One region of the Cobetia sp. QF-1 genome, then DNA from elsewhere that is predicted to be linked to it. Evidence: predicted binding sites of a transcription regulator. Region 1 holds the regulator's gene; each other region holds the start of a gene.
The links. The regulator sigma-54, encoded in region 1, starts transcription at its own class of promoters, with help from an activator protein. The targets are predictions, from matches to a motif close to TGGCACNNNNNTTGCTNT.
Positions count from the first base shown of each region.

Region 2: urtA (urea ABC transporter substrate-binding protein) is a predicted target of sigma-54. The motif match lies at 4,699-4,716, and genes of this name have one in related genera.
Region 3: CFN46_RS13840 (DUF3305 domain-containing protein) is a predicted target of sigma-54. The motif match lies at 2,714-2,731, and genes of this name have one in related genera.

Region 1 covers NZ_NBVS01000001.1:621,209-632,190, forward strand. The annotation lists gene CFN46_RS02760 (KpsF/GutQ family sugar-phosphate isomerase) at 1-108, shown strand, start outside; gene CFN46_RS02765 (HAD family hydrolase) at 263-832, shown strand; gene lptC (LPS export ABC transporter periplasmic protein LptC) at 832-1,518, shown strand; gene lptA (lipopolysaccharide transport periplasmic protein LptA) at 1,657-2,241, shown strand; gene lptB (LPS export ABC transporter ATP-binding protein) at 2,245-2,985, shown strand; gene CFN46_RS02785 (RNA polymerase factor sigma-54) at 3,214-4,662, shown strand; gene raiA (ribosome-associated translation inhibitor RaiA) at 5,251-5,559, shown strand; gene ptsN (PTS IIA-like nitrogen regulatory protein PtsN) at 5,569-6,039, shown strand; gene rapZ (RNase adapter RapZ) at 6,152-7,057, shown strand; gene CFN46_RS02805 (HPr family phosphocarrier protein) at 7,050-7,319, shown strand; gene mgtE (magnesium transporter) at 7,614-8,969, shown strand; gene pmbA (metalloprotease PmbA) at 9,118-10,497, opposite strand; gene yjgA (ribosome biogenesis factor YjgA) at 10,574-10,982, shown strand, end outside.
Region 2 covers NZ_NBVS01000009.1:97,738-108,719, reverse strand. The annotation lists gene CFN46_RS14860 (transporter) at 1-1,456, shown strand, start outside; gene CFN46_RS14855 (acyltransferase) at 1,527-2,117, shown strand; gene CFN46_RS14850 (heparinase II/III family protein) at 2,144-4,396, shown strand; gene urtA (urea ABC transporter substrate-binding protein) at 4,785-6,059, shown strand; gene urtB (urea ABC transporter permease subunit UrtB) at 6,240-7,847, shown strand; gene urtC (urea ABC transporter permease subunit UrtC) at 7,851-9,020, shown strand; gene urtD (urea ABC transporter ATP-binding protein UrtD) at 9,017-9,844, shown strand; gene CFN46_RS14820 (ABC transporter ATP-binding protein) at 9,907-10,665, shown strand; gene CFN46_RS14815 (urease accessory protein UreD) at 10,677-10,982, shown strand, end outside.
Region 3 covers NZ_NBVS01000008.1:12,775-23,756, forward strand. The annotation lists gene CFN46_RS13830 (4Fe-4S dicluster domain-containing protein) at 1-792, opposite strand, end outside; gene CFN46_RS13835 (DUF3306 domain-containing protein) at 1,211-2,026, opposite strand; gene CFN46_RS13840 (DUF3305 domain-containing protein) at 2,023-2,622, opposite strand; gene CFN46_RS13845 (formate dehydrogenase accessory sulfurtransferase FdhD) at 2,926-3,900, shown strand; gene CFN46_RS13850 (helix-turn-helix transcriptional regulator) at 3,897-4,862, shown strand; gene CFN46_RS13855 (helix-turn-helix domain-containing protein) at 5,062-5,694, opposite strand; gene CFN46_RS13860 (histone deacetylase family protein) at 5,874-6,920, opposite strand; gene CFN46_RS13865 (bifunctional acetate--CoA ligase family protein/GNAT family N-acetyltransferase) at 7,185-10,091, shown strand; gene CFN46_RS13870 (glycine betaine/L-proline ABC transporter ATP-binding protein) at 10,355-10,982, shown strand, end outside.

The DNA.
Region 1 (10,982 bases):
CGCATCATGGAAGAAAACCGTATCAGCGTTCTGGTAGTCTGTGATGAGGATGAGCATCCTATCGGAGCCATCCACATGCACGGCCTGCTGGCCAGCGGTGTGATCTGAACCACTGGACGCGAGTGCTGTCCTCTACGACAGCAGTGCATTCAGCAAGCTAGCGCGGCGTTTGACGCCACTACGGACAGTCACTTGTTTGAGCCACATCACCAGCCGTTCACAGGACAGCGTCAAGCACGCACGGAGTGCGAGGAGAAACATCATGAGTGAGAGTATTTCCCTGACGGAAGACTACCCACAGGACATCATTGATCGGGCACGTCACGTGCGCCTGCTGGCATTGGATGTGGATGGCGTGCTGACCGACAATCGCCTGCACTATGACGCCAATGGCGTGGAAACCAAGAGCTTCCATGTGCAGGATGGCCATGGCCTCAAGCTGATTCTGCGCAGTGGCATTCGTGTCGCCTTGATCACTGGCCGTACCTCTCCGATGGTGGAACGACGCGCCAAGGAACTGGGGATTCAGGACGTCATTCAGGGCCGTGAAGACAAGCTGGTCGCGCTCAGCCAACTGTGCCGTGAACACGATATTGAGCTCGACCAGGTTGCCTACTGTGGTGACGACCTGCCGGACCGCGAAGCTATCCGTCGCGTCGGTCTCGGTATCAGCGTGCCCAATGCCATGCCTTATGTGTTGAGCGAAGCCAACTGGGTGACCTCTCACTCAGGCGGTGAGGGTGCCGTACGCGAAATCTGTGACCTACTGCTCAAGGCACAGGGCCACTGGGCGTCAGTGCTCGATACCTATCTACAGAGGTCGAACGCCTGATGTTACGTTTGCCCCGTCCTTCTCCGCGTCTATGGTTGATGCTGCTATTGCTGCTGGTCGGTGGCGTACTCGCCCTGATAGAGCAGCGCAATAGCCTTGAATCTGCCATAGGTACACAGGTCAACAGCGGTGAGCCGGACTACTATCTTGACGGGGCTGACATGACTCGCTTCGATGCGCGGGGCGTGCCGTTTCAAGACATGACTTCCCCGCACATTGAGCATACGCCCGAGGATGATGTCACCATCGCGCAAGCTCCAAAGATTAGCACCAACGATAGCGAGGACCGCCGCTGGTATGCCACTGGCAAGCGCGGCGTTCTCAGTGCCGGTGGCGACACCTTCACGCTAGAGGGCAACGCACAGCTGCGTCAGCCTTCCGATGCCTGGACACTGGATACTGACGTACTGAACTACAGCCGCGAACAGAACCGTGCCTGGAGCGACGTACCCGTCGTCATTACCCAGAATGGTCAGCATATCGAAAGCAACAGCTTCAGCGCGGATCTTTCCAAGGACTCCGCCGTGCTGGACGGTCGTGTACGCGGCACGCTTCAACCCGGCAAGGGCAAGAGTGCGGCCAGCAAGGAAGCTGAACGTATCGATGAGGGCAGCGATGCTACCTCAAACGATAGCGAAGGACGCGTCAACAGCACTTTCGAAGCCGCACCTGAAGCCAGTCAGTAATCATCATGGTACTTAGCGTACAGTCAGCGCGGCTGAGCACATCCCACGTGCTGCCAGTCCAATAGACTCCCTTATTCACTGCTTCCCGATGGCATGCCTGATCGAGAAGACATACCCGGTTCTGCCAAGGAGCACCCCATGACTTCAACGACTCTCAAGCCCTTGACGGCCTGGCGACAGACTCTTAACAGCAGTGTCATGGCCTTGTGCCTGACACTCGGCATGGCTATCACTGCGCCAGCAGCATTAGCGCTCGACAATGATGCCAATCAGCCGATCAACATCGCTGCCGACTCCCTGTCACTGGATGATAAAGCCGGCACTGCAACCTATACCGGCCGTGTCGAAATGCGCCAGGGCAGCATGAAGCTGGATGCCAGCCGCGTTGACATTAGCCGCGCCAACAGCGGCGAGATCTCATTGGTCAAGGCAACAGGCAAGCGTGCCTATCTGGAACAGAAACCCACTCCAGACGACAAGCTGGTCAAAGGCTGGGCAGATACCATTCTCTACCATGCACTGGAACGTAGAGTAGAACTGGTCGGTAACGCTCGTCTCGAAAAGGGTGATGACACCTTCGAAGGTGGCTACGTGGAGTACTTCCTCGACAAACGCCAAGTCAATGCCAACAACAGCAGCGACGCCTCACAGAAGAGCGACGGCAGTTCACGCGTACACATGACGTTGACACCGCGTGGCGCCAACACCAGCAAGGAAAACTGAGTCATGACTGCCGCTCCCCTCCGCACGCTCAGCGCACGCCACCTGGCCAAAGCCTACAAGGGGCGCAAGGTGGTCAAGGATATCTCGCTGGAAATTCGTCAAGGCGACATCGTCGGCCTGCTAGGACCCAATGGTGCTGGCAAGACCACCTCGTTCTACATGATTGTCGGCTTGGTACGCGCCGATGCCGGCAGCGTCACCATCGATGACAATGATCTCTCCGACTCTGCCATGCACTTGCGGGCACGCGCTGGCATCGGCTATCTGCCACAGGAAGCCTCAATCTTCCGCAAGCTGTCAGTGGCCGACAACATCATGGCGATTCTGGAGACACGCAAGGACCTTGATCGCAACGGGCGCAAAGCGCGCCTTGAAGAGCTGCTGAATGAGTTCAGCATCACGCATATCCGCGCCAGCACCGGCATGAGCCTCTCTGGCGGTGAGCGTCGGCGTGTCGAAATTGCACGCGCATTAGCGACAGAGCCGGATTTCATACTGCTGGATGAACCCTTTGCCGGTGTTGACCCCATCTCGGTAGGCGAGATCAAGAGCATCGTGCGACAACTGCGTGATCGCGGCATTGGCGTACTGATCACCGATCACAACGTTCGAGAAACACTCGATATCTGTGATACCGCCTATATCGTCGGTGACGGTCAGATCATCGCGCACGGTGATGCCGATACCATTCTAGCCAATCAGCAGGTACGCGATGTGTATCTGGGGCATGAGTTCAAGCTTTAATCGGTAGCATGAGAGCAAGGCACCTCGTATCGCCGTCCCTCGCAGAATGACATTACATGCTCAAGGATGTTGTTACCTCACTGGTATCAGCCTTGAGCATGACGTCCATACCACCTTCGTTGAAACATGGCATACAAGTTGCTTGAATAATCTCTTTCGCCCCTTGTCAGTGCCCCGACCCACGGTATAGCGTAGAAGCACGTTCCTTTGCCGTGAATCGACAGCCCCATGAAACCCACCTTGCAACTCCGCCTTGGCACTTCGCTGACTATGACGCCACAACTGCAGCAGGCTATTCAACTGCTTCAGTTGTCGACGCTCGACCTGCGTCAGGAAATTCAACAGGCGCTCGAGTCCAACCCCATGCTGGAACTCGACGAGGACTATGAGGCGCTGGAAGTCGTTGAAGCACAGGATGCGAGCGAGATTTCCACTGCCGAAACAAACAGCGAGATCCCGGAAGAGTATCCTCTCGATAGTGACTGGTCGGACCTCTATCAGGATCACGCTGGCAGCCTGACAAGCTCAGGAAGTAGTAGCGGCAGTGATGACGGCCAGGATTTCGAGCGCAACACCAGTGTAGAAAGCCTGCAAGATCATCTGCGCTGGCAATTAGCGATGACCGACCTCGACGACCGTGAACGGCAAATGGCGGAAAGCCTGATTGATGCCGTGGACGGTGCAGGCTACCTGAGCCTGACCCTGGACGAGCTAGTCGATGGCTTGCGGGGGCAAGGGCTGGCTGGCCTCAAAGCCTCGGAACTAGAGCAGGTACTGCTACGCTTGCAGCAGTTCGATCCCACTGGCGTCTTCGCCCGCGATCTACGCGAATGCCTGCTGCTACAACTGGCATTGCTGCCCGATGACCTGCCGCTACTCGCGCAGGCTCGGCGATTGGTACGTCAGTTTCTTGAAGCGCTGGGAAACGATGATCGCAAGCTACTCAAGCGCCGCCTGGGACTGGATGATGCTGAGCTGGACCACGTCATTCGACTGATACGAGCACTGGACCCACGCCCAGCCTCCGCTTGGGGGGAGCCCGCCAGTGACTATGTGATACCTGACCTGCTGGTACGCCATACTCGTCACGGCTGGCAGGTTGAGCTCAATCCCGAAGCGCTGCCGAAGCTACGTATCCAGCCGGAATATGCAGCGCTCATCAAGCGGGCAGACAAGTCTGTGGACAACACCTTCCTCAAGGATAATCTTCAGGAAGCGCGCTGGCTGATGAAAAGTCTCTCGTCACGTAATGACACACTGCTCAAGGTAGGGCGTGAAATCATGGCGCGGCAGATCGACTTTCTTGAGCAAGGTGAGGAAGGCATGAAGCCTCTGATCCTCGCCAATATCGCTGAAGTGGTCGAGATGCACGAATCCACTATCTCGCGCGTCACGACTCAGAAGTACATTCATACCCCTCGCGGCGTCTTCGAACTCAAATTCTTCTTCTCGAGCCAAGTGGGAGGGAGCGGCAATGGCGATGCACATTCCAGTACCGCCATTCGCGCACGTATCCGAAAACTGATTGCGGACGAGCCGGCGCGCAAACCGCTGTCGGATTCACGTCTGGTCGACCTACTCGCCAGCGATGGCATTGAAGTCGCACGCCGCACCGTCGCAAAATATCGCGAAGCCATGAGTATTCCTTCCTCTAGCGAACGCAAGCGACTGGCCTGATCATCTAGCTAGCCAGAGGCCACTACCTCTGTCATGGCCTTAAAAATCGTAAATATCCACATCATGATCAGCCGGCTTGCATGGAAAGCCGGCGATTTTCTCCCAAGGCATGACCGCCAGCATGTACCTCTCACTCCCAATTGCATGTTTTTAAAATCACTTTCGATAGTATTACCGATCATTCGTGCGGCTTTTCTTACGCAAAACCCCGCCTCCTTCGTGCTCATCCCGTACTTTTGACCAATCCAAGACGCCCACTAACATCGACGTACATGCTGACATTAGCGACTAACAGTCGCCTTCTTGTCACTCTTCCAGCGCAAACCGTCACACTCCTCTGTCATGGAACGTTCCGTTCTCCCCCAGTGAGTTGAAGACAAGCCTTGCGCCACGATGCAGCGCAGCGTTGATCTTTGCTCAAAGCTTGGGCATTGTCGGGGTAGGCGCTCGACGCACCTGACACGAGCCAAGTTTGTTACTGGCAGCGGCAGGCACGGAAACCATGTAGCAGAGCGTCTTATCAGGGTTTGCTCGCAGTCAAAAAGGGTTACAATTGAAAGGTAACCCGCTGGATAAAGGAGCGTGTCCATGCAAGTGAATATTACCGGGCATCATGTGGAACTTACCGACCCTCTCCGCGATTATATCAACGAGAAGCTCGCTCGCCTCGAACGGCATTACGACAACATCACCAATGTTCAGGTGACTTTGTCGATCGAGAAGGAGCGCCAGCAGGCAGCCTGCACGTTGCATGCTGCCGGCGCAGATCTCCACGCCCTGGCAGAAGACCTCAACATGTACGCTGCCATCGACGCGCTCGCCGACAAGCTGGATCGCCAGCTGGTCAAACACAAGGAAAAGTCCCAGGCTCGCTCTCAGGGCACCGGGACCCGTTGACCTTCTGCCATGACACTTGATCAGATCCTTCCCCCCGAGCGCACGCTTTACGGTGTCCCCGGGGGGAGCAAGAAGCGGGTGCTGGAATTTTTCAGCACCTTCATTGCCCAGAACATTCCCAGCCTGGATAGTCAGGAAGTCTTCTCACGCCTGATTGGTCGTGAACGACTAGGGTCGACCGGTATCGGCCATGGTGTGGCCGTGCCACATGCACGCAGCCCGCATTGCAAGACGCCCATCGCGGCCTTTCTGAAGCTCGGTGACCCCATCGACTTTGATGCCATTGATGGAGAGCCCATCGACCTGCTGTTTGTGCTGTTGGTCCCTGAGGAGGCAGATGACACACATCTCACCTTGCTCGGGCAGGTGGCTGAGCTATTGAACTCGCCCACCAATCGGTCAGCATTACGTCAAGCCGATAGCCAGCGTGCACTCTACGATGTACTGACATCAGCCATCGCCGAACTTCCGGCGCGTTGATCATCGAGCCCGGACATCGTCCGGGCTTTTGTACTGACAGCCACTGTTCGGGCTGCCCTCTCAGGCGCCATTTGCACTCACTCTACGCTGACCTCGCCTTTGGAGAGCATTCATGAAGATCGTGATCATCAGTGGCCGCTCTGGCTCCGGTAAATCGATCGCCCTTCAGGCCTTGGAAGACATTGGCTACTATGCCATCGATAATCTTCCCGGCATGCTGCTGGCACCGCTTGTCGAACAGCTAGAGAAAGACAGTCCTACACGTCGTCGCATCGCGGTATCCATCGATGCACGCAATCTTCCTGATGCCCTGACGCGTTTCCCTGAGCTGCTCGACGATGTACGTCAGAGTGGCATGGACGTACAGGTCGTCTATATCACGACCGATTCCCGCGTGTTACTGGAGCGCTACTCCGCCACACGCCGTCGTCACCCGCTGACACGCGATAACGACCGCACCCTGGCAGAAGCCATCGAGATTGAGCAGCAGACGCTAGCGCCTATCCGCGAGAAGTCTGACCTCATCATCGATTCAACCAGTTTGAGCGTGCATGACTTGCGCTCACGCATTACCGAGCAAGTCGCGCAACATAGTTCTCGCCACCTGACTCTCACGTTTGAGTCTTTTGGCTTCAAGCACGGCGTCCCTACTGATGCTGACATGGTGTTCGATGCGCGCTGCCTGCCCAACCCCTACTGGGATATCAATCTGCGCGCCGATACCGGCCGCGACGCAAGCGTTGTGGAATTCCTCGAACACTATCCCGACGTACAGGCGATGCACGATGATATCGCCGGCTGGCTAGAACGCTGGCTACCGGCATATCAGGCCAGCAATCGTAGCTACCTGACGGTCTCGGTCGGTTGTACTGGCGGACAGCATCGCAGTGTCTATCTATGTGAAAAGCTTGCTGCTCATTTTGCAGCATTACTGCCGGAAGTCCGCTTGCGCCACCGTGAACTCGGTATTCATACCGCGCTCAATGGAGCAGATGCGCAAGGGGATGGCGATGCGTAGTCGCGAGCTAACACTGACCAACAAACGCGGCCTGCACGCTCGAGCCGCAACCAAGTTGGTCAACTGCTGCGCTCCTTTTGCAGCGACAGTCATGGTCAGCCACGGAGAGCGCCGCGCCAATGCCACCAATGTCATGGCGTTATTGATGTTGGCGGCCCCCTGCGGCACATCGCTGATAATCGACGTTGAGGGCGAACATGCTGACGAGGCCATGATTGCCATCACAGCGCTATTCGAAGCTCGCTTCGAGGAGGACGAATAAGCGCCGGTCTTGTCACGATGATACTGCCGCGGCACCTCTTTCGCCTCTTTCACTCCTCCTGCGCCCCCCTCCCTGTTTCTGACTATCTCTTCCGCCTGTCCTCTCCCCCCGCATTTCCGTATCGCCTTTCTACTCATCTATACCTGATCACGTCATTGACCAAGGGCTAAACCTCTTCTTCGTGAGCGACTATTGTCCTTTTGATAAGAAACACTGTTTTCTTTTATCGACTAGACCCCCTGCGCCAATGGTAGAATCAACGCTGTCCTTAATGTCGACAGGGGAAGCCGACGGATGAGCAAGACGTCACGTAAAATCAAGCCAAAACTCGACCGCTTGTCACAGGCGCTGGAAAACGGCGAGCTGAATCAGGCAAGGCGCATGCTCAATCGTGGCCTGGCACCCGTCGACGTCGCTCACCTGCTCGAGTCGTCGCCGCCCAAGGAACGTAACCTGCTATGGGAGCTGGTCGACGCCGAATTACAGGGTGATGTCCTCCAGTACCTTGGCGAGGATATCCAGACCGACTTCCTGCGCGATATGGACGCCGTAGATGTTCTCGCGGCGACCGAGAACCTGGAGCCGGATGACGTAGCTGACATCCTCCAGCGACTGCCGAATGCAGTGATTCTCGAAGTCCTCGACTCGATGGAAGCGCAAGAACGCCAACGCGTCGAGACGGTATTGTCCTTCCCCGAGGATACTGCCGGCGGCCTGATGAACACGGATACCATCACTATCCGCCCGGACATCACCCTCGATGTAGTACTGCGCTATATTCGCCGTCACGAACGCCTACCGGACTCTACCGATACACTGCTGGTCGTTTCACGACGTGATGAATTCATCGGTACCCTGCCCATCAATCGTTTGCTGGTGTCTGACCCCAGCGTTACGGTGCGCGAGGTAATGGATACCGATAGCGTAGTGATTGCTGCTCTGATGCCAGAAACTGAAGTCGCTTCGCTGTTCGAGAAACACGATTTGATCTCGGCGCCCGTGGTAGGCGGCGACGGCAATCTACTCGGGCGTATTACCATCGATGACGTAGTCGACGTCATCCGCGGCGATGCCGAGCATCAAGTAATGTCGATGGCGGGGATGGATGAGGACGAAGATACCTTTTCACCCGTACTACGTACCTCTTGGCGCCGCGCCATCTGGCTAGGCATCAATCTACTGACGGCCTTCATGGCGTCAGCCGTCATCGGTATGTTCGAAGGCACTATCCAGAAGATCACGGCGCTCGCCGTACTGATGCCGATCGTCGCCAGCATGGGGGGCATCGCGGGCTCTCAGGCACTGACAGTATTGATCCGTGGTATCGCACTAGGTCACGTCAAAAGCGGCAATGTCCGCTGGTTGCTCAAACGCGAGATCATCGTCGCTGTGCTCAACGGCATGCTATGGGCTGTAGTGGTTGCCGGCATTGCCATTGCCTGGTTTGGCGATATTCAACTAGGGGCCATTATCGGCGCGGCCATCATGATCAACCTGGTCATCGCTGCCGTGACGGGGACCCTGCTGCCGGTTTTGCTCAAGAAGCTTAGTATTGATCCGGCGCTTTCCGGTAGCGTCATCCTGACGACCGTGACCGATGTGATCGGCTTCATGGCGTTTCTCGGCCTCGCGACCTGGCTCTATCTATAACGAGTTTTACCTGCGACACCAGCATCGTGTATCAGCCCCCCGCTGCCAGACAGAAAGACAAAAAGGCCGCCCCTCATCGGGGCGGCCTTTTTTTATCGACTCAATCGCACGTGACTTACAGCTCAGACGCTGCTTCGTGCTTTAAGCTTTACTCACCTTCAAGCTCGCCTTCCTCATCACCGGCTTCCGACATGCCCGCCACCGTCATGTTTCCAATCAGCCAGCTACCGCAATGAATACTACCGCGAGTGTCAACATCATCACCGATCGCGAGCAGGTTCGCTGCCATGTCGCGCAGATTACCCGCGATGGTGAACTCTTCCACAGCATGCTGGATCTGGCCATTTTCGATCCAGAAACCAGACGCGCCGCGCGAGTAGTCACCCGTCACACCATTCACGCCCTGCCCCATCAATTCAGTGACCAGTACGCCAGTGCCCATTTGGGCCAGCATGGATTCCAGCGAGGTCAATGGTGCCTCGAGACGGACATTGCGCGCACCACCAGCGTTACCAGTGGTCTCCATACCCAAGCGACGAGCACTATAGGCACTGAGCATGTAGCTTTTCACCTTGCCATCGGCAAAGTAGACATTGTCACGTGTCGCCACGCCATCGTTGTCGAAGGCTGCGCTGGACATGCCGCCCACTTCACGTGGCTTCTCACAGATAGTGAGCCATTCCGGGAAAAGTGGCTGCTCCAGGCTATCGCACAGGAAGCTCGATTCACGGTACAAGGCACCGCCGGCAATTGCCGACAGATAGTGGCCCACGAGCCCAGCGGACATTTGCGGATCAAACAATACCGGCATACGACCCGTCGCAACCTTGCGAGCGTTCATACGCGCAAGTGTACGCCGCGCCGCTTCACGACCCACCTCTTCTGGTGAACGCAGGTCGACCGGATTACGCACGCTGGTGTAGTCATAGTCGCGCTGCATGCCCTGGTCATCCTTGGCAATCAGCATGCAGGACATCGAGTGACGACTGCCGCACTGGCTGGCGAGGAAGCCGTGGCTGTTGCCATACACTTGCACGCCTTCACCGCTGGAGAAGCTCGCACCTTCAGACTGAGCAATCCCTTCTATCGCCAACCCCGCACTCTCACAGGCCAAGGCCAGATCCGTCGCTTCATCGACGCTGATCGCCCAAGGATGATGTGCATCCAGATCCGGGAATTCAGTGGCCATCAGCTCAGCAGGGGCCAGTCCGGCAAAGCTATCCTCGCCGGTGTAATGCGCAATGGAGATCGCTTTCTCGACAGCAGCACTGATCGACTCACTGCCGGCATCCGAGGAAGTGGCACTGCCCTTGCGATTACCGAGATAAACCGTCACGCCGATACCCTGATCACGTGACAGTTCAACGGTTTCTACCTCGCCATCACGCACCGAAATACTCACGCCTTGATCGACGCTAGCGCCGACCTCACAGGCGTCGGCACCCAGCGTGCGGGCCAGCTCAAGAGCTTCACTGACACGACGCTCGAGCAGTTGTTGCTGAGCAACGGCATCAAAGGCCTGGCTCATGATGTTCTCCTTCTGAGGAGACGGAGCGCTGGCAGTGCTATACTGCCGCAAATTTCCCCGACTCGTTGGAATTGGCATGCGTAAAGAAAGACCTGTGGAGCTCGCCGAGCGTCCCAGCAAATCCCAGTTGAAGCGTGAAATGATCGAGCTGCAGGCACTGGGCAAGCAGATCATCGAACTGCCGGCCGGTCAGCGCGACAAGTTCCCGCTCTCTGATGACATGCTGGCCGCCATCGACGAATCTCACCGTATTCGTAGTCACGAAGGACTGCGTCGTCACATGCAGTACGTCGGCAAGCTGATGCGCAAGGAAGATCTCGATGCAGTGCGTGCCGTCTTCCAGGCCATGGAGCAGCAAAACGTGCGTCGTGATGCATCCTTCCAGCGCCTTGATCGCTGGCGTGATCGCCTGCTCGACGATGACGAGGCTTTCGTGATATTCGTTGAGGATTATCCTCATGTAGACCGTCAGGCACTGCGCCAGC
Region 2 (10,982 bases), on a different contig from region 1:
ATTTGGGCGCGTCAATGAGCAAGTCTTTACATGGGCCAACGTTCCGCTGAATGTCATGCAGGCGGCTATCTGGTTGAATGGTTTGTCAGTCTTCGTGAGTGCGGTGTTGGATATCCCTATTGCGCAAACTGTTGCCGGGGCAGGTTTCGTAGTGCTGTTCATGTCGTTGGTCGGAGGCAGTTGGGCAGTCATCGCCTCAGATTTTCTGCAGATGGTACTCCTTACGGTCATGACATTTGTGGCGTCGATCGTCGCTATCGTCAAATCCGGAGGTATCGACAATCTGCTGAGTAAAGGCCTGCCGGAGCATGCATTCCTCGGTGATGGCTACAGCTACGGTTATCTCTTTGTCGGCTGGTTCATCTGTATTTTCGTCAAGCAGTTCTTCAGCACCAATAACATGATCGATTCCTACCGCTATGTGGCAGCAAAAGATACCAAGCATGCGCGCAAGGCGGCCTTGCTCGCCTGTGGTTTGACGCTGTTCGGCACCTGTGTCTGGTTCCTGCCGGCCTGGTATGTGGCTGGTAATTATCCTGACCCGGCAAGCTGGGGCCTGGCAGACCTTGGCAGCAACCAGGCAGACGCGGCCTATTACATCTTCGTCAGACGTGAACTGCCGCTCGGCATGGTGGGCCTGATGCTATCGGCGATGTTTGCCGCCACGATGTCCTCGATGGACTCCGCGCTCAACCGTAATGCCGGGATACTCGTCAAGAGCGTGTACGAGCCTTACTTCTGCAAGGATGGCGATGAGAAGAAGTTGATGCTGGCAGGCAAGATCTTCACTGCCATGTTCGGGTTGATCGTGATCGGCGCGGGGCTATTCTTGACCACCTTGCAGGAATTCGGGCTGTTCGACGCGATGATGCTGGTGGGTACTCTGGTGGGCTTCCCGCTCCTGATTCCGGCTATCCTGTGCTTCTTCATTCGCAAGACACCGGACTGGGCCGGTTGGGGCACCATTCTGGTGGGGATGTGCGTGTCGGCGATCATTGCCTTTGGCGTCACGCCGGAGATGGTGCAGTCCGTGATGGGCATGGCGCAGCCGATGGAAGGGCGCGAGTTTGCCGAGCTGAAATCCGTCACCCTGGGTGTCGGTGGACACCTTCTGATCACGCTGCCGTTCTTCCTGCTCACGACGCTGTTCTACAAGGCGCCATCAGCGGAGCGTGCCGCGGAGATTGCCGAGTTCTTCGACAATGTCAGTACACCGGTCATTTCCAAAGACACGCCTGAGACACTTGAGCAGGATCGTCAGCCGTACCTGCTGCTAGGCAAGTTGCTGATGGCCTCCGCCTTCGGGGTACTGCTGCTGGTACTGGTGCCCAACGACATGACGGGGCGTCTCATCTTCGTCAGCATCGCGGTGATTCTCGGGGCGCTTGGCTTCCTCATGAATCGCATCGGTCAGGCCAAGGAACATGACGTGAGTTATCAGACGTCTCACTCATGAGTCCCGCTCACAAGTCATCGTAGTGCCCAAACATCACATATAAGAGAGGGGAGCGATCCTCTCTCTTTATGTGATGCTGAGTTTTTTAGAGGATTTTACGGTTCAGTCAGGAGGCGACATGTCTGTTCAGTCAAAGCACGGTGGTACGTTAAGCGAGGAAGAATTCGAGAAATTCACTCTCTATTTACACGCGAGCAATAATCGTGAGGATGATCAGGAAAGAGCCCGTATCTTGGGCTTTACCCATGAGGGAGTTCGTATTGCCCCCGGTGCCATTGTCAGGCCAAACGACAAGGCGAATATCCACGCGCATGTGTATATAGGCTTGCACGCTTACATCAATGGCGATGTGACCATTCATTCGCAGGTGCTGATCGGCCCACATGTCTCGATTGTTGCCTCCAATCATCAATATTCGCCCCAAGATGATTGTTTCAGTGCGCGCTCTGATGAGGTGAAAGGCCGCGTCGTCATTGAGCATGGTGCCTGGCTGACGTCAGGCGTCGTCGTGACCCCTGGATGTACGCTCGGACGCTGCAGCCTTGTCTGCGCCAATTCAGTCGTGACTACCGATGTATCTGCGTACGCCATCGTTGCTGGCAGCCCCGCACGTCAGATCGGCAGGATTGATCGTGATACGGGTGAATATCATTGGGGCTAGTGCCTTTGGCATCAGGAGAGTGTGAGATGTTGCTGTTATCCAGAGATCATGATTTTCAGGTGTTTCTGTCGCCCAGTGAAGCGCTGCCGCATTGCACCAATCCTCCCGCCTTCCACTGGCCCATCTTGAGTGCCGAGAGCCGCTATACCTTCGAGTTACTGAAGCGCGATACGGGCGAATGTCTGTGCCGAGAGCAGGTCCGTTCGCCGGTGTTGTGCGATACCTTGCTGGCCCTCGGCGAGTATCAATGGCGCGTCACGGACGACATGGGTGATAGCTCGGAATGGCTGCCGTTTACCATCAGCGGCGATGAGCCTGATTACCTTCCTCCAGTACCAGCGCAGTTGTTTGCGGCCTGCGAAGCGCGGGATCAATGGATGCTGTATCTCGATGAGGACATTGCCGAGGTGCGCGAGCATGCGCAGGAGGATCTCGCGCGAATGAAAGCGACAGCGCAGGTTGCGCTGAACAATAGTCTGCCTGCCTATCCTGACCATTATCGTGATGGTCGTGAGAGTTATAAGCGATTAGCCATACATCAAATTCGAGAGTGGGTTGATCGGGACCTGATGTCGCTTTGCCTGCTGTACCGCATCGAAGACGATCAAGCTGCCGGAGAGGCGGCGGTCGAGCGTCTACTCAAATTAGCGGAATGGAGCACGGACGGTCCTGCGACTCTCGTGCGACCGTGCCAATGGGGCGATGAAGTCGGGCTGTCTCTGGCGCGCAATGTCTTCCTTGCCTATCACTGGCTACGGCCTCTACTGGCAGAAGGTGAGCGTGCATTCGTGCGTTCACTGTTGATTCGCGTGGCAGAGCAGATGGTGCTGCGTTTACAGCAGGATGATTTTGCTCAATATCCCGGCCATTCGCATACCTCACGCTTGCCTGCCTACCTTGGAGTAGCGGCTCTGGTGCTACACAAGGAGCATGACCGCGCGAAGTGCACGCAATGGATGCAACAAGCACTTGATCTCTACCAGGGCGTTCTACCGTTCTACGGTAGTGCCGATGGCGGGTGGGCAGAAGGCGCCTTTTACTCCTCCTCTTATACCAAGTGGTTTCATCCGTTCTTTCTGGCGGTGGAGCGCCTCTCAGGGTTTTCTTTTTATCAGCATCCTTTCTATAAGAATTATCTGAAATATTGCCGAGATTTTGTCGTGGCGGACAATGATCTTCATCCGTTCGGTGATGGCTTCTGGTGTCGACCTGAAGGTAAGGAGTGGCCGGGTTTCTTTGCTCAGAATCCGCTTCGCATCTATGCACAACGCTTTGGCAGCGTGGCAGATATCGAGCACTGTCGCCTGTTGGAAGACAGGATCGAGATCTACTCGCTTCACTTGCTGGACGTCATCCCAACGTTGGATCAGGTACGTTTAACACACGAACGTATTGAGCAGCAGACAAGGACTGAGCATCAGGATCCTGGTGACTCCCGTCATGCCTTCTACCCGCATGCCGGGCATGGTCTCGAACGCTTCGGGAGGGTGGAGTTGCGCTACCGTTGCAGCCCCTTCGGCAACAGCTCTCATCGCCATGCCGACCAGGGAAATATCAGTCTCATCGACAACGGTCACTCGCTACTATGTCCCACCGGCAGCTATGGCTACGCTTTCGGTAGTCAGCATCATCGCGAGTGGACGCGCACCTCGCGCGCACATAACGTTCCACTGATCGCGGGGGAAGGGCAGCTGCTGGATGATCCCGTCGCTACTGCGCAGCTTCTCTCACGTGATCAGCGTGAGAACGCCATGGTGGTACGTCTGGACATGAGCGCTGCCTATGCAGGGGGTATTCGTGTCATTCGCACCCTCGTGCTGCTACGTGACGCTGGCCTCGTGATACACGATGAACTCTCGGCAGAACAGCCCTTCGCGGTGGAGTGGAATTTGCACTCGGCGGTGGCCTGTGCGCAACAGCAAACGACCTTTACCTTGAGCGCCGGGCAGCGTGACTATCGGCTACGGCTGAACAGTCATCCTGACCTGACACCGACGCTGCAGCATGGCTATGTGCAGTCCGGCGGCGGCGAGTCGAACGAGGAGCACGACATCATCGACAGCGATGCGCGTCAGGATGTCAGCCACATGACCTGGAGACTGGCGGCCCGCACGCGGCACCACGTTATCGCCAGCTGTTTTAGCCAGGATGTCAGCCAGGGGGGCGACCAGAGCGAAAATCAGGCGCCACGGATCCGGCTGGGTGATCAGACGCTCAGCATCCACTGGGCTGACGAGTCGCTCATGGTCAGGCGTAGTGATGTCAGTCTGGTGAGTTGATGCGCTCGCGTGTCGTGCATTGCTCGTGTCATGTGGTGATGAGGAGTTGGCTGATGCCCGCCTTCCTTATGTCTCAGCATTTAATGTGAGGACATGCACCAGTTGAGACCATCGTATCGCCATGAGCGGCTCGCGCGTGGTTGTGATGTTCCTGTTGCCTCTCGCATGGGACAAGAAGGCCTCGCGGTGGTGCATGTCCGTGCCTGCGCCCATCAATGTGCCCATGTTTGGTGCAGCTGATATTCGCGACATGCATTGGCAGGGTGGAACAATGGCCATTGGCAGCGGTATTGATATTTGACTGGCACATCAATTGCACCAGCACAGGAGGGATAACAAGTACAACAAGATACGAGGGAATGTCGTGAACAAGAAAATTGCTGCCGCAATGCTGTCCGCCTGTGTCGGTTTCTCGCTGGCCAATGTCGCCCAGGCGGAAGAGGGGCCGATCAAGGTCGGCATTCTGCATTCACTGTCCGGCACCATGGCGATCAGTGAATCGACGCTGAAAGACACCATGCTGATGTTGATCAAGAAGCAGAACGACGCGGGAGGACTGCTGGGCCGCAAGCTTGAGCCCGTCGTGGTCGACCCCGCCTCCAACTGGCCACTGTTTGCCGAGAAGGCACGAGAGCTGCTGGCCCAGGACAAGGTCGACGTGATCTTCGGCAACTGGACCTCGGTGTCACGCAAGTCCGTGCTGCCAGTCATCGAAGAGCTCAATGGCCTGCTGTTCTATCCGGTGCAGTATGAGGGCGAGGAATCCTCCGAGAACGTCTTCTATACCGGGGCGGCGCCCAATCAGCAGGCGATTCCGGCAGTGGATTATCTGATGAACGATGTCGGCGTGAAACGCTGGGTGCTGGCCGGGACCGACTACGTCTATCCGCGTACCACCAACAAGATTCTCGCCGCCTATCTCAAGTCTCACGGCGTGGCCGATGAGGACGTGATGGTCAACTACACCCCGTTCGGTCACTCCGACTGGCAGTCCATCGTGTCTGACATCAAATCCTTCGGCAGCACCGGCAAGAAAACGGCTGTCGTCTCGACCATCAATGGCGATGCCAATGTGCCGTTCTATCGTGAGCTGGCCAATCAAGGCATCAAGGCCGAAGATATTCCGGTCGTCGCCTTCTCGGTGGGCGAGCAGGAGCTTTCCGGTATCGATACCGCGCCGCTGGTCGGCCATCTCGCGGCCTGGAACTACTTCATGAGCGTGGACAGCGACGCCAACTACGATTTCATCGATGAGTGGATCGCCTACACCGGCAAGGAAGATGCGGTCACCAATGATCCGATGGAAGCCCACTACATCGGCTTCAACATGTGGATGGAAGCCGCTCGCAAGGCGGGCAGTGTCGAGGTCGATGCGGTCAAGGACGCCATCATCGGCGTATCCGTTCCCAACCTGACCGGCGGCTACGCCACCATGATGCCCAACCATCACATTACCAAACCGGTGCTGATCGGCGAGATCCAGGACAACGGTCAGTTCTCCGTCGTCTGGCAGACCCCCTCCACCGTGGCAGGCGATGCCTGGTCGGACTATCTGGAAGGCTCGAAAGACCTGATCAGTGACTGGCGCAAACCGATGGAGTGCGGCAACTACAACGTCGTGACCCATTCCTGTGGGGCTCAACAGAACGTCGCCACGCAATGATGCGTAGCACGTTCTGAGAGTGAGGCGGCGCGCATGTGAGCCTGCGTGCCGCCTCGCTGAGTGTCAGTCTCCGAGGTCGCGATGCCCTCGGAGACTGATGACGCCTTCGCGCGTTCACCATGGATGGCCTTCTTGATGTCTATCTCCGTTGCAATGATGTTTCGCTGGTGCTGGCAGAGGATGCTGCTGATCTGTCTTCTGTCATTCCCCCTGTTTGCCGCTGCCCAGTCCGAATCCGCGACTGGGCAGTCAGCGCGTCTGTCTGACAGCGCTGCCCAGACCTTGCTGAATCGACTTGCCGAGGCGCGCAATCCCGCCAAGCCGGCCGTGATCGATGAGATCGCCGTGAGCGGCGATACGCGCGCGCGTGGCTGGCTGGAAGCCTTCTCCTCAAGCAAGCTGGCTCGCCTCAAGAGCGGCGAGCGTTTCCTGATCATCGACAACAACCGTGGGCGTGACTGGGCGGTCTCCGATGCGCTGAGCGGCGACTCCGCCGGCAAGATCTCGCGCCGCGAGATCGATACGCTGCGCATCAACAATTCCCTGCGCGGTCATGTCGATGGTGTGCTGTCGATGATCGATCTCACCTCCGACAATGAGTCGGTTCGTCTACAGGCGGCACGAGGACTGCGTGGCAGTGTCACTGACGCCATGACGGACAAGCTGGGCCTCCTGATCGAGCGCGAGAAGGATGAAAGCGTTCGCGGGGCATTGGAAGAAGCACTGGCGATCCAGCAGCTGGAGGCCCGTGGCGACATGGCCGCGCTGGAGCGTCTCTCCGGAAGTCTCAACAGCGCGGCCATCGCGGCGCTCAACGGTGCCGCCGCCAGTGATGACCCTGAACTGGCCGAGGCAGCCACCTCGGCATTGGCAGGTATCCAGCAGAAGCTCAAGCTCAACCGCGGGTTCGAGACCCTGTACTTCGGCCTGTCACTGGGTTCCGTGCTGGTGCTGGCGGCGATAGGTCTGGCGATCACCTTTGGTGTCATGGGCGTGATCAACATGGCGCATGGCGAACTGATCATGCTCGGCGCCTATACCACCTGGGGCATGCAGCAACTGCTGCCGGGCCAACCTGGGCTGGCGCTGTTGCTGTCGATTCCTGCGGGTTTCCTGGTCGCGGCGGCAGTCGGCGTCATCATCGAGCGCAGTGTCATCCAGCACCTCAAGGGACGTCCGCTGGAAACGCTGCTGGCGACCTTCGGCATCAGCCTGATCCTGCAGCAGCTGGTGCGCACCACCATCTCGCCCTTGAATCGCATCGTGGTCACGCCTGAATGGATGAGCGGCTCGCTGATGGTCAACGAGGCGCTGTCACTGACGCTCAACCGTCTCTACATCATCGGCTTCGCGCTGGTCGTGTTCGCCAGCCTGATGCTGATCATGCGGCGTACCCGTCTCGGGCTCGAGGTGCGGGCGGTGACACAGAACCGTGCCATGGCGCGCTCGATGGGCATCAAGGCGACGCGTGTCGACATCATGACCTTCGCGCTGGGCTCCGGCGTCGCCGGACTCGCCGGTGTCGCGCTCTCGCAGATCACCAACGTCGGTCCGAACCTGGGCCAGAACTACATCATCGATTCCTTCATGGTGGTGGTGTTCGGTGGGGTCGGCAATCTGTGGGGCACGCTGGTGGCGGGCATGTCACTGGGGCTTCTCAACCAGTTCTTGGAGCCCTGGGCGGGCGCGGTACTGGCCAAGATCGTGGTGCTGGTGTTCATCATCCTGTTCATTCAAAAGCGCCCGCGGGGACTCTTCCCGCAGAAGGGCCGCGCCGCGGAGGGTTGATCCATGCCTGATTCACGTTCCTGGCTGGCGCGCCCCTTCACGGAGCGCTCCACCCAGATATTCCTGGCAGTCCTGACACTGTCGGTACTCGCGGTCACGCTGCTGCATGTGCTGCTGCCCGAGAGTAATCCGCTGCATGTCAGCACCTTCACCGTCACCTTGCTGGGCAAGTACCTGTGCTATGCGCTGCTGGCGGTGGCGGTGGATCTCGTCTGGGGCTACCTGGGCATCCTCAGCCTGGGCCACGGCGCCTTCTTCGCGCTGGGCGGTTACGCCATGGGCATGTACCTGATGCGCCAGGTGGGCGACCGCGGCGTGTATGGCAATCCGGAACTGCCGGACTTCATGGTCTTCCTCAACTGGCAGGAGCTGCCGTGGTTCTGGCAGGGCTTTGACATGCCGGCCTTCGCCTTCCTGATGGTGCTGCTGGCACCGGGGCTGCTGGCGCTGGTGTTCGGCTTCCTGGCCTTCCGCTCCCGCGTCACCGGTGTCTATCTCTCCATCATTACCCAGGCGCTGACCTTCGCCTTGATGCTGGCGTTCTTCCGCAACGAGATGGGCTTTGGCGGCAACAACGGCCTGACTGACTTCAAGGACATGCTGGGCTTCGATCTGCGCACGGATGCCATGCGCGTCGCGCTGTTCATCGCCAGTGGTGTGGCGCTGGGACTCGGTTATCTGCTGTGTCGCGGCATCGTCGGCTCCAAGCTCGGGCGCGTGAGCATCGCCTGTCGCGACGCCGAGGCACGCACGCGCTTTCTGGGCTATCGCGTCGAACGTGTCCAGCTGTTCATCTTCGTGGTCTCGGCGATGCTGGCCGGAGTGGCGGGAGCGCTGTATGTGCCGCAGGTCGGCATCATCAATCCCGGCGAGTTCTCGCCGCTGTTCTCCATCGAGGTGGTGGTGTGGGTGGCGCTCGGCGGCCGCGCGACGCTCTACGGCGCCGTGCTGGGCGCGCTGATCGTCAATTACGCCAAGACGGTGTTCACCGGCATCATGCCGGACGCCTGGCTGTTCGCTCTCGGCGGTCTGTTCGTGCTGGTCACCGTGCTGTTGCCCAAGGGCATCGCCGGCCTGTTCGTCCAGCGTGGCTGGGGCAGGCGCTCGTCGTCCAAGGCGAAGATTGATCCGGCGAGCGCGACTCGTCCCACCGAGCAGGAGGCCACGGCATGAGCCTGTTGAAAGAGATGGCGACGCGGGATCGCGTGTTCGACTTCCTGACCCCGCGCGTCTCGCCGGTGGATGTGACTCATGGGCCGATCCTCTATCTGGAGGATGTCAGTGTCAGCTTCGATGGCTTCAAGGCGATCAACGACCTCAATCTGACCATCGACGATGGCGAGCTGCGCTGCATCATCGGCCCCAACGGCGCGGGCAAGACCACGATGATGGACATCATCACCGGCAAGACGCGCCCCGACAGTGGCTCGGTGTGGTTCGGCAGCCGCCACGATCTGCTGCACATGAGTGAGCCCGAGATCGCCACCCTGGGCATCGGTCGCAAGTTCCAGAAGCCCACCGTCTTCGAGGCGCTCAGCGTGTTCGAGAATCTCGAACTCGCGATGGCCACCGACAAGCGCATCTTCCCGACCCTGACCGCGCGCATGACCGGCGAGACTCGGGATCGGATCGAGGAAGTGCTGCAGACGATTCATCTCAAGGAATGGCATGCGCGCGAGGCGGGCATCCTGTCCCACGGCCAGAAGCAGTGGCTGGAGATCGGCATGCTGTTGATGCAGAAACCGCGTCTGCTGCTGGTCGATGAGCCGGTGGCCGGCATGACCGAGCAGGAGATGGAGCGCACCGCGGAGCTGCTGACCAGCCTGGCGGGACGTCAGTCGGTGGTGGTGGTCGAGCATGATATGGGCTTCGTGCGCTCCATCGCGCGCAAGGTCACGGTGCTGCATCAGGGCTCGGTACTGGCGGAAGGCAGCATGGATGCGGTATCGAGCGACCCCAAGGTCGTCGAGGTCTACCTGGGAGAGAGTGACGGATGACGCAAGCGCAGATGACCGATACCCCGATGCCCCACGCATCGCCGACCCATGACGTGGCGCCGCTGCTGAGCATCGAGTCGCTCAATCAGTTCTACGGCGAGAGTCATACGCTGTGGGATCTCACGCTGGAGATTCCCGCCGGCCAATGCACCTGCGTGATGGGCCGCAACGGTGTCGGCAAGACCACCTTGATGAAGTGCATCATGGGTGAGGAGAGCGTCCGTGACGGCAAGCTGCTGTATCGCGCCGAGGGCGAGGGCGAGGGCGGTAGTGGTGAGAACAGCAGTGGCGATGCCAGTGGCCACGAGCCGCTTGATCTGACACGTCGCAAGCTCGAGGAGCGCGCCCGCCTGGGCGTCGGCTATGTCCCCCAAGGACGTCAGATCTTCCCGATGATGACGGTGGAAGAGAACCTGCGCACCGGGCTCGCCGTGCGCCGTGATGGTCTGCGTCAGATTCCCGAGCGCATCTATGAGCTGTTTCCCGTGCTCAAGGAGATGCGCCACCGGCGCGGGGGCGACCTGTCCGGCGGCCAGCAGCAACAGCTCGCCATCGGCCGCGCGCTGGTGATCGAACCGCGCCTGCTGATCCTCGATGAGCCCGGCGAAGGCATCCAGCCCAATATCGTCGCCCAGATAGGCGAGGTCATCCGCCGCCTGATCAAGGAAGACGGCCTGACGGTGCTGCTGGTCGAGCAGAAGCTGCCCTTCGCGCGCAAGTACGCCGATCGCTTCGTGATCATGGATCGCGGCCGGCGGGTGGCCGAAGGCGAGATCGCGGCGCTGTCCGATGAACTGATCAAGCAGCACCTGACCGTATGACCATCCAGCGCATGATTTCCGCAGACGGCGCGACGGATGTCGCGTCCGGCCATCGCTTCGATGATCAGCGTCAGTGGCAGGCCTCGCTGGCGCTGCGCTTCGAGACCGACACCCGCGATGGCGCAGGCCCCATCACGCGACTGACGCGTCGTCGTCATCACGGCCCGCTGCGCGTGCAGCGCCCTTTCTATCCGGAAGGCCGCCACGGATGCTGCCATGTCTATCTGCTGCACCCTCCCGGCGGGCTGGTCAGTGGTGATGCGCTGCATATCACGGCAGAGGTCGAGCAGGGCGCGCAGGTGCTGTTGACCACGCCG
Region 3 (10,982 bases), on a different contig from region 1:
ACAGACATCCAGATTGACGCTGACATAGTTTGGCTTGTCGAAGCTGCCGACCAATTCACTGAATTGAGCAGCCCATTCCGTCAATGCTGGCAGCGTTATGGCATCGAGTTGCGCATCACTAGCCAGGCGATCAAGTTCAGAAAGTACGGCTTCAGTCGCGCGTAGATACCCGGGCGGTGCAAGCTCTGCTTGATTGAGAGGCTGGGCTGCCAGGTCTGCAATCAGATCAAAATGCGCCACATGCTGAAGGCTGGATTGGCCATCAGGCTGCATGACAGAGATTGCCGGCAGCAGGGCGGAGGCCAGGTTGACGCCATCGCTGGTCAGCGTGAACTGTCCCAGATAGCCCTTCAGGCTGAGTAGATCACGTGTGGCGCTGTGCGACGGCAATGCTTCGCTGGTCGTGAAATGCTGTTCATCGAGCGAGACTAGCGCGCTGTTGTCCTGGTCACTGATCAACAGTACCAACGGCAATTGAAGCGTTGTTGGTAGCTGCGAAAACAGGCTGGCCAATGCGCGAACGCGTGCTTCGGTTCCGACGAGAAGCGTACGGCCCTGGCTGCGATAGCGGATCGGGGCACTACCGGCATCGCTGGCGAGCAATGGCAAGCTGGTGGCGTGTCTGCTCGTGGTTGCAGCGCCAGTTGTGGAAGACATGGCGCGCTGGCGAGCCTGTTGATTCAGCAAGCGTTGGGTATCTTCAATGCTCAGGCCGGTACTGGCGTGTACGGCCAAGGGCGTGCCGTGCGCTGCTGGATCACGCGGCTGCGGGTGCGAGGAGCTCGCTGTCATCTTGCTCATCCTTTTCGGTCGATACGGTCCTGTCGGTCGCCGCTGCCGTCAGGTGGCAGAAGGCTGTCGCAGGACCCTGTCGCCGCAGATTCTCAAGGCAAATGCCCGGTCAGCAGTCAACAGTCATTCAGTGGGTGGTCAATGACATGCTTTGCGCTGCGCTATCAGGCGGTCAGGACGCCCCAGAAGGATAGTTCAGGCAGGCAGATGTCATGGGCGTTTGTCAGGTGTACCCGATAGCTCAGCAGAGTACGAAACGCGTCAGACACGCACGTCATGCAAAATATAGCGTGTGCATTGCAGACAGTGCGCCTCATTGATGCGCGCTATAGTGACTCATGAGCCATAGGGCTGACCTCGAATGCTCTGTCAGGATGGTGAGCTGGGTCATATTGACTCATGGCGAGTGCGCAGCGTGTCATCTTGGCAGTATGGATGGCCGTGAAGTGTCGTTAGAAGTGAGGTGGGCGGCGGTTGTGGGATGATCCGAATCAACAGCGTGTGTGGCCTCAGTCTGAGGTTCGGTACTGTCAGGTGTGCTGGTCTCATTATGTGACTTGTCTTGCTGCTCTTGCTGCTCTTGCTGTGTTTCGTGTTTCGTTTCCAATGCTGTGTCTTGCTCTTCCGTATCTGCCTCAAGTGGCTTCAGTTCTTCTTCGTCCAGTGCCTCGAGGCTTTCCTCGACTTTGTGAGTCCAGCGTCTCAGCGTCTCAGCTACGCCAGCTGCCAGTGGGCGCATCTTGGAAAAATCCTGGTCGTAATCATCCAATCCATCGCGTAGAGAATGCTCCCCTCCCATGAAAATACGCCGCAATGCACGTTGGCGTAACGCAGGATCCACGCCGGGCTGCATGAAAGCGCTAATATCGGCGTCGGGTGTAAGCAGCTCGGGATCTGGTAGCTCGAACGCGGGCGTTTCGTCAGTCCCGTGCTCACTTATATCTTGCCCAACGGAGTCTTGTGCGAGCTGATCACTCGTGTGTGGCTCGATGGTCTGATCGACAGCAGAGTGTGGCTGATCATCCGTCAGACTCGCTGATGCCTCATCGCTGAGTGCGGTCGCTGCACTCGTGTTCGCACTCATGCCTGGAGTCGCTGGTGTACGTGGCAGCGTCTTGAGCGCTGATGGGGGAGCATCTTCTCGCGCTTGGTCGGTATGCTGTTTCCGGCGTGACCAGCGTGACAGAAGGCTCTCCTGTCCTTTGTCAGCAGTGTCATCAGGCCTGTGGGTCATTGCTTGTCATCCGCTGGCTGGGGAGCATCCGGAGAATTCTGATGGGGTTGTCCAGACTGACTTGCACGTCCTGCTCCCTTGCGTTTTTTCTTCTTGCCTTCATCAATGCGTTCGCCACGGCGTGCCAGGTAGCCTTCTAGCCAGACCATCAGTGCAGGTGGCATGGGGGCGTCAAGCACCAGTTGATCACCATCCATCCATTGAGAGGCGACTTCCTGGCAGGCCGTCACGACGCGCGGCTGCATACCATCGTCTTCACGCTCCTCGCAGAGCACAAATAGTCGTGGCTGATCACAGCGCAGGTTGTAGCGATAATCGGTGCGCTCGGTAAGGTGCAATTGGAGTGCTAGCGTACGGTGATTCACGACCGTGGGTGACGGGCTGTCATCCTGGTGTTGATGAGCATGTTCCGCGTTGGCTGGCGCGAGTTCGGCGATGCACCAGGTGTCAATGCTGAAGCGGCCAAGTCGCTGGGTAGTGGGTGCCAGTGAAATGCTTATCCAGCGCGTATCATCACTACGAGACATGACATGTGGTCGAGGAGAGGTCTGTGGGTCGGAATTCGCGCCCATAAGCGAGTCAGAATCTTGAGTCATGGCGTATCTCATGGAGTGCTGTCCGACGCGGAGTACCATAGATCAAAGGCAATGGCGCCGCGGCGGTGTGTCTTGAATGGCTGCTGTATTGGCTGCAAGAAACATGCCGTGGTTGGCAGTGCTGTGATCGGTCTATATCGCGAAAAGACACTGAGATAAGGACACTGGTATCCTGCGCTTATCCGTACTGCTGCACTTCTACTGATGACGCAGTCTACTGAACAGCTGTGGAAGGTGGCTCTAGAAATGCTCGGCAGTACCGCCGTGTAGTGAATCAGGCTCGATGAGGGAGAACCCAACGTCATGAACACTTCCGTACAGCCTGCGATCAGTCATGCCAAGCTGCCTACCACGTTGGATATCGAAGTGATGGATGAGCGCGGTCAGCGATATCAGCAATCCATTGCAGCAGAACGCTCACTGACCATATATCTCAATCGGCGTGAGATAGTCACGCTGATGACTCTGGGCGCTGAGCCCGAAGCGTTGGTCGCCGGTTATCTGCGCAACCAAGGGCTGCTGGGTGAGCTTGAAGACCTTGAAGCCCTCCAGGTGGACTGGGAAGTAGAAAGTGCATCGGTAGTGACACGTCATCTACCAGACGATATCGAGCAGCGGCTTGGCAAGCGCACCGTCACCACAGGGTGTGGTCAGGGTACGGTCTTCGGCAATCTTCTTGAACGTCAGTCGCTCTCTGCGCTTGATTCACGGCCTTTCAGTCAGGCGTTGCTCTATCGATTGCTCGATGCATTGACGGCGCATAATGCCACCTATCGCAAGGCGGGTGCCGTGCATGGCTGTGCGTTATGTCGTGATGATGAGGTGCTGGCCTTCATTGAGGATGTCGGGCGTCACAATGCGGTCGATACATTGGCAGGATTAAGCTGGCTGTCTCCCTTGCGTGGAGCACTGACAGAGACCTCTCGATCGGTTGACAGCTTTGGATCAATAGACGGTTCTGGCTCGGTGGACTACACAGGTGCCAATATCTTCTATACCACTGGGCGTTTGACATCGGAAATGGTGCTCAAGGTCGCTCAGGCCGGCATTTCAGTGCTGGTGTCGCGCTCAGGCGTCACGCAGAAGGGCGTTGAGCTGGCAGAGCGCTTTGGCGTGCTGCTGATCGCACGTGCCAAGGGCAAGCATTTTCAGGCCATCGATTCTGTTGGCCGACTGGTACTGGATGCCATTCCGGCCCCGCGGGCGGCTGACGTCATGAAAGACTCTGGAAAGGGCGCCAATAGTTATGCCACCAAGGAGCAGAGAGGCAAGCCATGAATCAGCCCGTTGCACCGACATCGCCCCTAGCTTCCTCCGCTACGCCCGTTGGCCATGACAATCCATTCCTGACGGTGCAGGAAGTCGCCAGGCTGTTGCACCTCAATGAGAAAAAGATCTATCAGTTAGCGAGTGACGGTACCATGCCGGCCACCAAGGTGACGGGCAAGTGGCTATTTCCGCGCCGTCTGGTAGAGCAATGGATACTGGAGTCCAGTCATCACGGCGTACTAGCTGATCGGCTCATGCTTACCGGCAGTGATGATCCACTGTTGGCTGCACTTTCCATGCGCCTCAATCAGCAGCATGGTGGCAGTGCTTTCTATGGCATGAGTGTGACGGGGACGCGGCTTGGGCTGGACTTGCTCAGTCAGGGGCGCGCCGATGTTTGCGCCATTCACTGGGGGCGAGCAGAAGAGGCCGCGCTGCGCCATCCGGCATTGATTCGCGGACATGATGGCTATCGGCAATGGGTGCTGGTCAGGTTGGCGCGGCGCACGCAGGGCTTGATCATTCGTAATGGAGATCGCCACTTGCCAGTCGATCCGGGCGGGCTGTTCGGCGCTCAGCGGCGCTGGGCGGTGCGTCAGGAGGGTGCCGGTTCGCAGCGTTTCTTGCAGGAATGGTTATCAGGCCATCAAATGCGTCCCGAACAGCTCAACACGCTCGCGATTGCCTACTCGGAACGTGAGGTTGCTTCACTGGTGGCGCGTGGCGAGGTTGATGTCGGCCCTGGTACCTTGTCCGCTGCCAATGAGTTTGGTCTTGGCTTCGTGCCTGTCTGTGAAGAGGCATTTGATCTTGTCGTACCGCGGAACGTCTATTTCCGTGATTTGTTTCAAGGCATGCTTGGTTACCTCATGACGCCGCATGGCATCCAGCTAGCTCAGTCACTGGGTGGGTACGATCTTCGCGAATGCGGTCAGTTGATCTGGCGTGGCGATGCGACACAGCATGACTGAGTGTGAAATCGATGAGATTTCAGGACTGAGCGTCAAGTCAGAGAATGAAGAACAAAAACGCCTACTAGCTAATCGCTAATAGGCGTTTTTTATTCTCTTGTTCCTAGAATCTCATTATCATGATTTTGTTGGTAAAATATTCTCTATGCTGCAATAAATATTTAAAACGGTTTAGCCAAAAGCTATCAGTAGATAATGGCTAGTCAGTGTCGGTACGCGTACAGACGGACAGCACTACGGCGTCATCTTCACTGGTGGAAACCAGTGCATGACCCATATCGGAGTCGAAATAGATGCTGTCGCCATTACCCAGCGCAAGTGGCTCATAGAACTCCGAGTAGAGTTGAATGCTGCCTTCCAGCACCATCAGGAATTCCTCACCGTCGTGGCGTACCCAGTCCGGAAAGTCATCAAAGCTACGAGCACGTACACGAGTCTTGAAGGGAATCATTCGCTTCTGAGCCAGCTGCCATGAGAGCAGTTCGTGCTCATAGGTAGGCGTCGGATGGCTCTTGCCATCTCCCACGCGGGTGAGGTCTCGGCGTCCGAGAGTGCCGCTCTGACGCTTGGGCGGGCTCAGTAACTGGGGTAGATCGATGTTGAGGCCGCTGATCAGTTTCTGCACTGCGGTGAATGTCGGCGAAATCTGTTCATTCTCGATCTTGGACAGCGTAGAGCGAGCCAGCCCGGTACGTTGGCTGACATCTTCCAGGGTCCAGTGATTGGAGAGACGAATTTGCTTGACGCGCTCGCCAAGCTTTAGAGGTTCTACGAAGGGCTTGCGGCCGGAGGCGATTCGGACGGCTGCATCCTTGTCAGTGGGTGTGCTCATGAGGGCTTCGCTGTCGTCTGGGGCACTGGCGGCCATATGTTTACTATAGGAAACTTTTTCGCCAGCTTATCACGAATGGAAAACCACACAGAGTCTCGACAAGTCATGTGCATTGCTATCAGCGACAGCGTGAATGCTGCTCGGGAAGCCACCGATGTTTCCTGCAAGAAGGAAACGGGTCAGAACAGTCGGTGCTCACGATCACTGTCGGTGCCCCGAGCCGCATGATCAGCATTGGTGGTGGAGGCATGGCTCGTTTTGGGGGTGAGGCGTGAAGTGGTGGATAGGCCATCTTCCATCGGTAAGCCCACCAGCGCCTTGATGTGGGCCTCGGCACTGCGGCCGAGCGCGTCCAGACAGTAGCCGCCTTCCAGGACCGAGACGATACGTCCGTGGCAATGGCGTCGTGCGATGTCCATCGCGAAGCGTGTAACCCAGTAATAGTCATCGTCCTCAAGGCACAATTCTGCCATCGGGTCTTCGCGATGTGCGTCAAAGCCAGCGGATATCATTATCAGCTCCGGTTTGAAGTCGTCGAGTCGCTTTAACCACTGAGTTTCTATCGCGCGTCGGAAAGTGAGGGAGCCACTGCCTTCTTCAAGCGGTGTATTGTGGATGTGGTCCCAGCTGCTTTCCAGATAACGCCAAGGATACATGGCGGTCTGGAAGGATGAGCAGACCAGAGTGTCCGAGTCGTGCTTGAAGATATCTACCGTGCCATTCCCCTGATGTACATCAAAATCAAGAATGGCGATACGTTTCACGCCGTAGTGTTGGCGTGCATGTAATGCGCCTACTGCAACGTTGTTATAGAAGCAGAAGCCCATGGCATCGGCACGTTCTGCGTGATGGCCAGGGGGGCGTACCGCACAGAAGACGTTATCAGCTTGATCGCGCATGACCTGGTCTACTCCACGCACGACTGCACCGGCTGCCAAGCGTGCTGCTATCAGGCTATCGGAGCACATCAGCGTGTCGTCATTGAGGGCCAGTAACTGACCATTCTGCGGTGGGCATTTCTCTAGTGCTTGTAGATGGCGCAGAGGGTGCGCACGCGAAAGCTGCTCGAGCGTTGCAGGTCTGGCGTTGTATTGCTGAACGTGTTGAATCACTCCGCTCAGCGCTAGACGTCGTTCGATCGCCTGCAGGCGCAACGGACTTTCCGGGTGTGTTGGCCCCATGAAGTGGTTAGCGCAGTCGCTATGAGAAATGTATGAGGTGATCATCGGCATGCCCGCTGGTAAAGCGTTTGTCATAATGCAAAGTATAGGCATTACATTAAGAGCCGAGCGCCATGCAAGATAGTGGCGGATGGTCTAGCGAAGGACGTTCTTGCTGTTAAGAGGGAGAAGCTGCGTTATTCGTTGCGTGTTGCGGTAGGGTGCGATGTATCGAATAGATTTATCCGTTGCATGTGGCTGTTCAGGGAACATCGTTCGCGGCATGCTGAGATGAAGGTATTCACTACGCAGGTCTGATAGGACAAGCACATGAGCACGCGATTTCTGCGCAATTTCTTCGAGCCCCGCAGCGTGGCGGTCATTGGCGCTTCGGAAAAGACGCATTCCATTGGCGGGCAGGTACTCAGGAATCTGTTGGAAGGAGGGTTCAAGGGCACTCTTGAGGTCGTCAATCCCAAGGGATATGAGACGGTGCATGGCGTGAGCTGTGTGCGGCGTGTGAGTGATCTATCTCAAGTGCCGGATCTTGCCATTCTATGTTCTCCCGCAGAGACTCTGCCGAAAATGGTCGAGAGGCTCGGACGCTTCGGCGTGAAGGCCGCGCTGCTGATTTCAGGCGGCGTTGCCCCTACGCCCGTCAGCTCATTTGCCCGAGCGACCGAGAAAGGGCTGGAGATGCTGACGCGTCGCGACTCACGGTCACCTGTACCAGAGACGCTGCGAATTCATTCCGAACAGGAAGATTTGAACAGCCGCCTGCTAAAGGCAGCGCGTGCCAGTGGGATTCGCCTTCTAGGCCCTGAGTGCATGGGAATCTGTGCGCCCAATAGCCATCTTAATGCTTCTTTCAGTGGCCAGCCGGTAGCCAAGGGCAAGGTTGCCTATCTCGGTCAGTCCGGCATGTTGGGCAATGCGATGATCGACTGGGCGGCAGGGCGCGGGATAGGCTTCTCTCACCTGGTGACGTTGGGCGATAGTGTCGATGTCATGTTGCCGGATCTGATCGATTATCTGAATCAGTACGGGCCCTCCCAAGCACTACTATTACACCTCGAGCGTATCCACGACCCAATGCACTTCATGACGGCTTTGCGTGAAGCATCACGTAACCGCTTGGTATTGGCGATAAAGAGTGGTCGTACGCCTGAGGCCGACTTGTTCGGTACGCATGTCACTCCTGGTGTTCCCAATCGCGATCGTATTGTCGATGCGGCATTGGCTCGTGCCGGGGTAGTGCGCGTCAATGATAGTGAAGACATGTTTGATGCACTGGAAACTTTGAATCGCATGAAGCCGCTGCGAGGTGACCGACTGGCGATTGTCTCCAATGGCTTGGGCCCAGCGTTGCTTGCTATCGATAAGCTGATGGCGGGTGGTGGCAAGCTAGCAGAGTTGAGCGAAGAGAGTCGCCAGGCACTGCTCAAGGGTGAGTTGGATGTGAGCCTGCCAGGGCGAAACCCGGTCGACCTCGGGGGTAATGCCACACCGGAAGATTTTTTGGCTGCAGTGAATATCGTCGCCAATGATCACGGGGTGGACGCGGTGCTCGTGGTGCATGCACCGACTCGCCTTGCACCATCTCGCGCCACTGCTGAGGCACTGATTGCCCATCGCAAGCAATTTCGTCGCAATCTGTTGACCAGCTGGATGGGGCTGGAGCAGGCGCTGGCAGCACGCCATGAGTGCCATCTCGCGGGAATTCCCACTTATCTTTCACCTGAGAAGGGCGTCAAAGCCTTCTTGCAGATGGTTGATTACCACCGCGTGCAATCACTACTGCAACAAACGCCGCCGAGCTTATCGTTCTCGACGACTGCCGAAATACGGGCCCGCGCGCACGACCTGGTGCATAGCGCGCGTCGAGCGGGGCGCGAATGGCTGACGCACTCAGAGACGGCTCATGTGCTGGAGACCTATGGCATTGCCACTGCACCGAGTCGTTATGTGACGGATGCGTCGGCAGGTGCGAGAGCAGTGCTTGAGCTGCAGCGCAGTGCTCAGCAGGATGATCTTCCAGTGCGCAATGGGCCTTACGCGCTGCGTGTCGTGCATGAACATAACAGTCAGCCATTCCGTTATCGGCGTTATCCGCAGCGCTTGTCTTCTGGCGTCGTACAGGATCTCTCTGGTCCTGAAGATATCGCACTGGCCATTCGGCGTATCACGAATAAGGTGGCGGAGCGCGATATCGAGCGAGGGCGCAGTGGCAACGCGAAAACCCATATCCACGAGTTCTGCCTACAGCCGATGCAGCGAGGCAAGCATTCGTTGCAATTGAGTGCGGGTATTACTCGCGATGACGAATTTGGGCCTATCGTGGTGTTTGGTCTTGGTGGTTACAAGGTCAATGTGCTGGCAGACCGACAGGTCGCACTTCCCCCGCTCAACATGACACTTGCGCGGGAGCTGATTTCACGCAGTCATGCCTCACGACTGATTGCGGAGCATTCACCTGACCCAGAGCGCGATTTCTTACGTTTATGCACCTTGTTGGTCAAGTTGGCACAACTGGCATCAGATTTGCCTGACATTCGTGGATTGGAAATCAATCCGTTATTGCTCAATCGCGATGAAGCTGTGGCTGTAGATTTCACTTTGGATCTCGGTAAACCGGCACGTTTCGCGATCATGCCGTACCCAGAGGAATTACGGGAATCATTTCAGCTCGAGAGTGGCATGCAGGTCGAGGTACGTCCGATAAGAGGCGAGGATGCGCCGTTGATTACGGCCTTCCATGCCAGGCTATCGGAGGAAAGCATTCGTTTCCGCTACTTCCATCACAAGGCTGATCTCAGTCAACGCGATCTGTCGCTGCTTGCGCAGATCAATTACGACCGTCAGATGGCATTCATTGCCGAGCGAGACGTACAGGATCATTCCAGCGATGTAGCGCGGCGGGAAATGCTCGGAGTGGTGCGTGTGTGGAACGATCCAGACAATATTCGTACCGAATTCTCGGTCATCATTCGTGATGATCTGCAGGGAGAAGGGATAGGTCGATTGTTGATGGAGAAGATGCTGCGTTACTGCCGCTCACTGGGCACGTTGGAAATGGTGGGCAAGATCATGATCGATAACCACCCCATGCGTGCATTGATGAAGCACCTTGGATTTACGTGTCGGTACAACATGGAAGAGCAGGTGATTGATGCAAGCATTCGGCTCAACGAGCCGATGAATGACTGGCAGCGCTTACGCTTGGAGTCCAAGGCGTGAGTTGATGTTGAAAATGGTGGGTCGGGAAGTCTTTAGGTATTCTACCTTCGTCGCATAATAGTTTGTTTGGGTTTGAGTGAGTATCAATAACTCTGTATCATCATTACAAATATAAGAATCCTTTATAGGAATTGGCGCAGGGGATGACGCCACGTTTTGTTGGTGCGTAATACTTATAAGCATTGCTCTTGGTGATGCGAAAGAGTGGTGCGTGCTTGGCTGGCGTAGTGGTCACTTCCTGTGCACAGACAACAGGAAAGCCAATGACTGACACTCGCGATGTGAAGATCCGGGTGCGCAATCTGAGCAAAGTGTTCGGCAATCAGCCAGACAAAGCGCTTACATTGCGTGACCAGGGAATGAAACGCCCAGAAATACTAGAGAAGACCGGCCAGACACTTGGGCTTTCCAGTGTCGATTTCGATGTCATGGAAGGCGAGTTGCTTGTGATCATGGGCCTTTCCGGCTCAGGGAAATCGACGCTCATCCGCTGCCTCAATCGTCTGATAGAGCCTACCGAGGGTGAGATCATCATCGATGGTCAGGACGTAGCCAAACTGGATGACAAGTCGTTGCTGCAGTGCCGTCGTAAGCATTTCTCGATGGTCTTCCAGAATTTTGCGTTGTTCCCACACCGCACTGTGCAGCAGAACGCTGAATTTGGTTTGGAAGTTCGCGGCGAGAACAAGGAAGTCTGCTTCCAACGTGGGCGTGATGCGCTCAAACAAGTGGGGCTGGACGGCTGGGAGGATGCGTACCCCAGTCAGCTTTCGGGGGGAATGCAGCAGCGTGTGGGCCTGGCGCGAGCATTGGCCAACGACTCAACCGTGCTGTTGATGGATGAGGCCTTCTCTGCGCTTGATCCGCTCATTCGCAAGGATATGCAGCAGG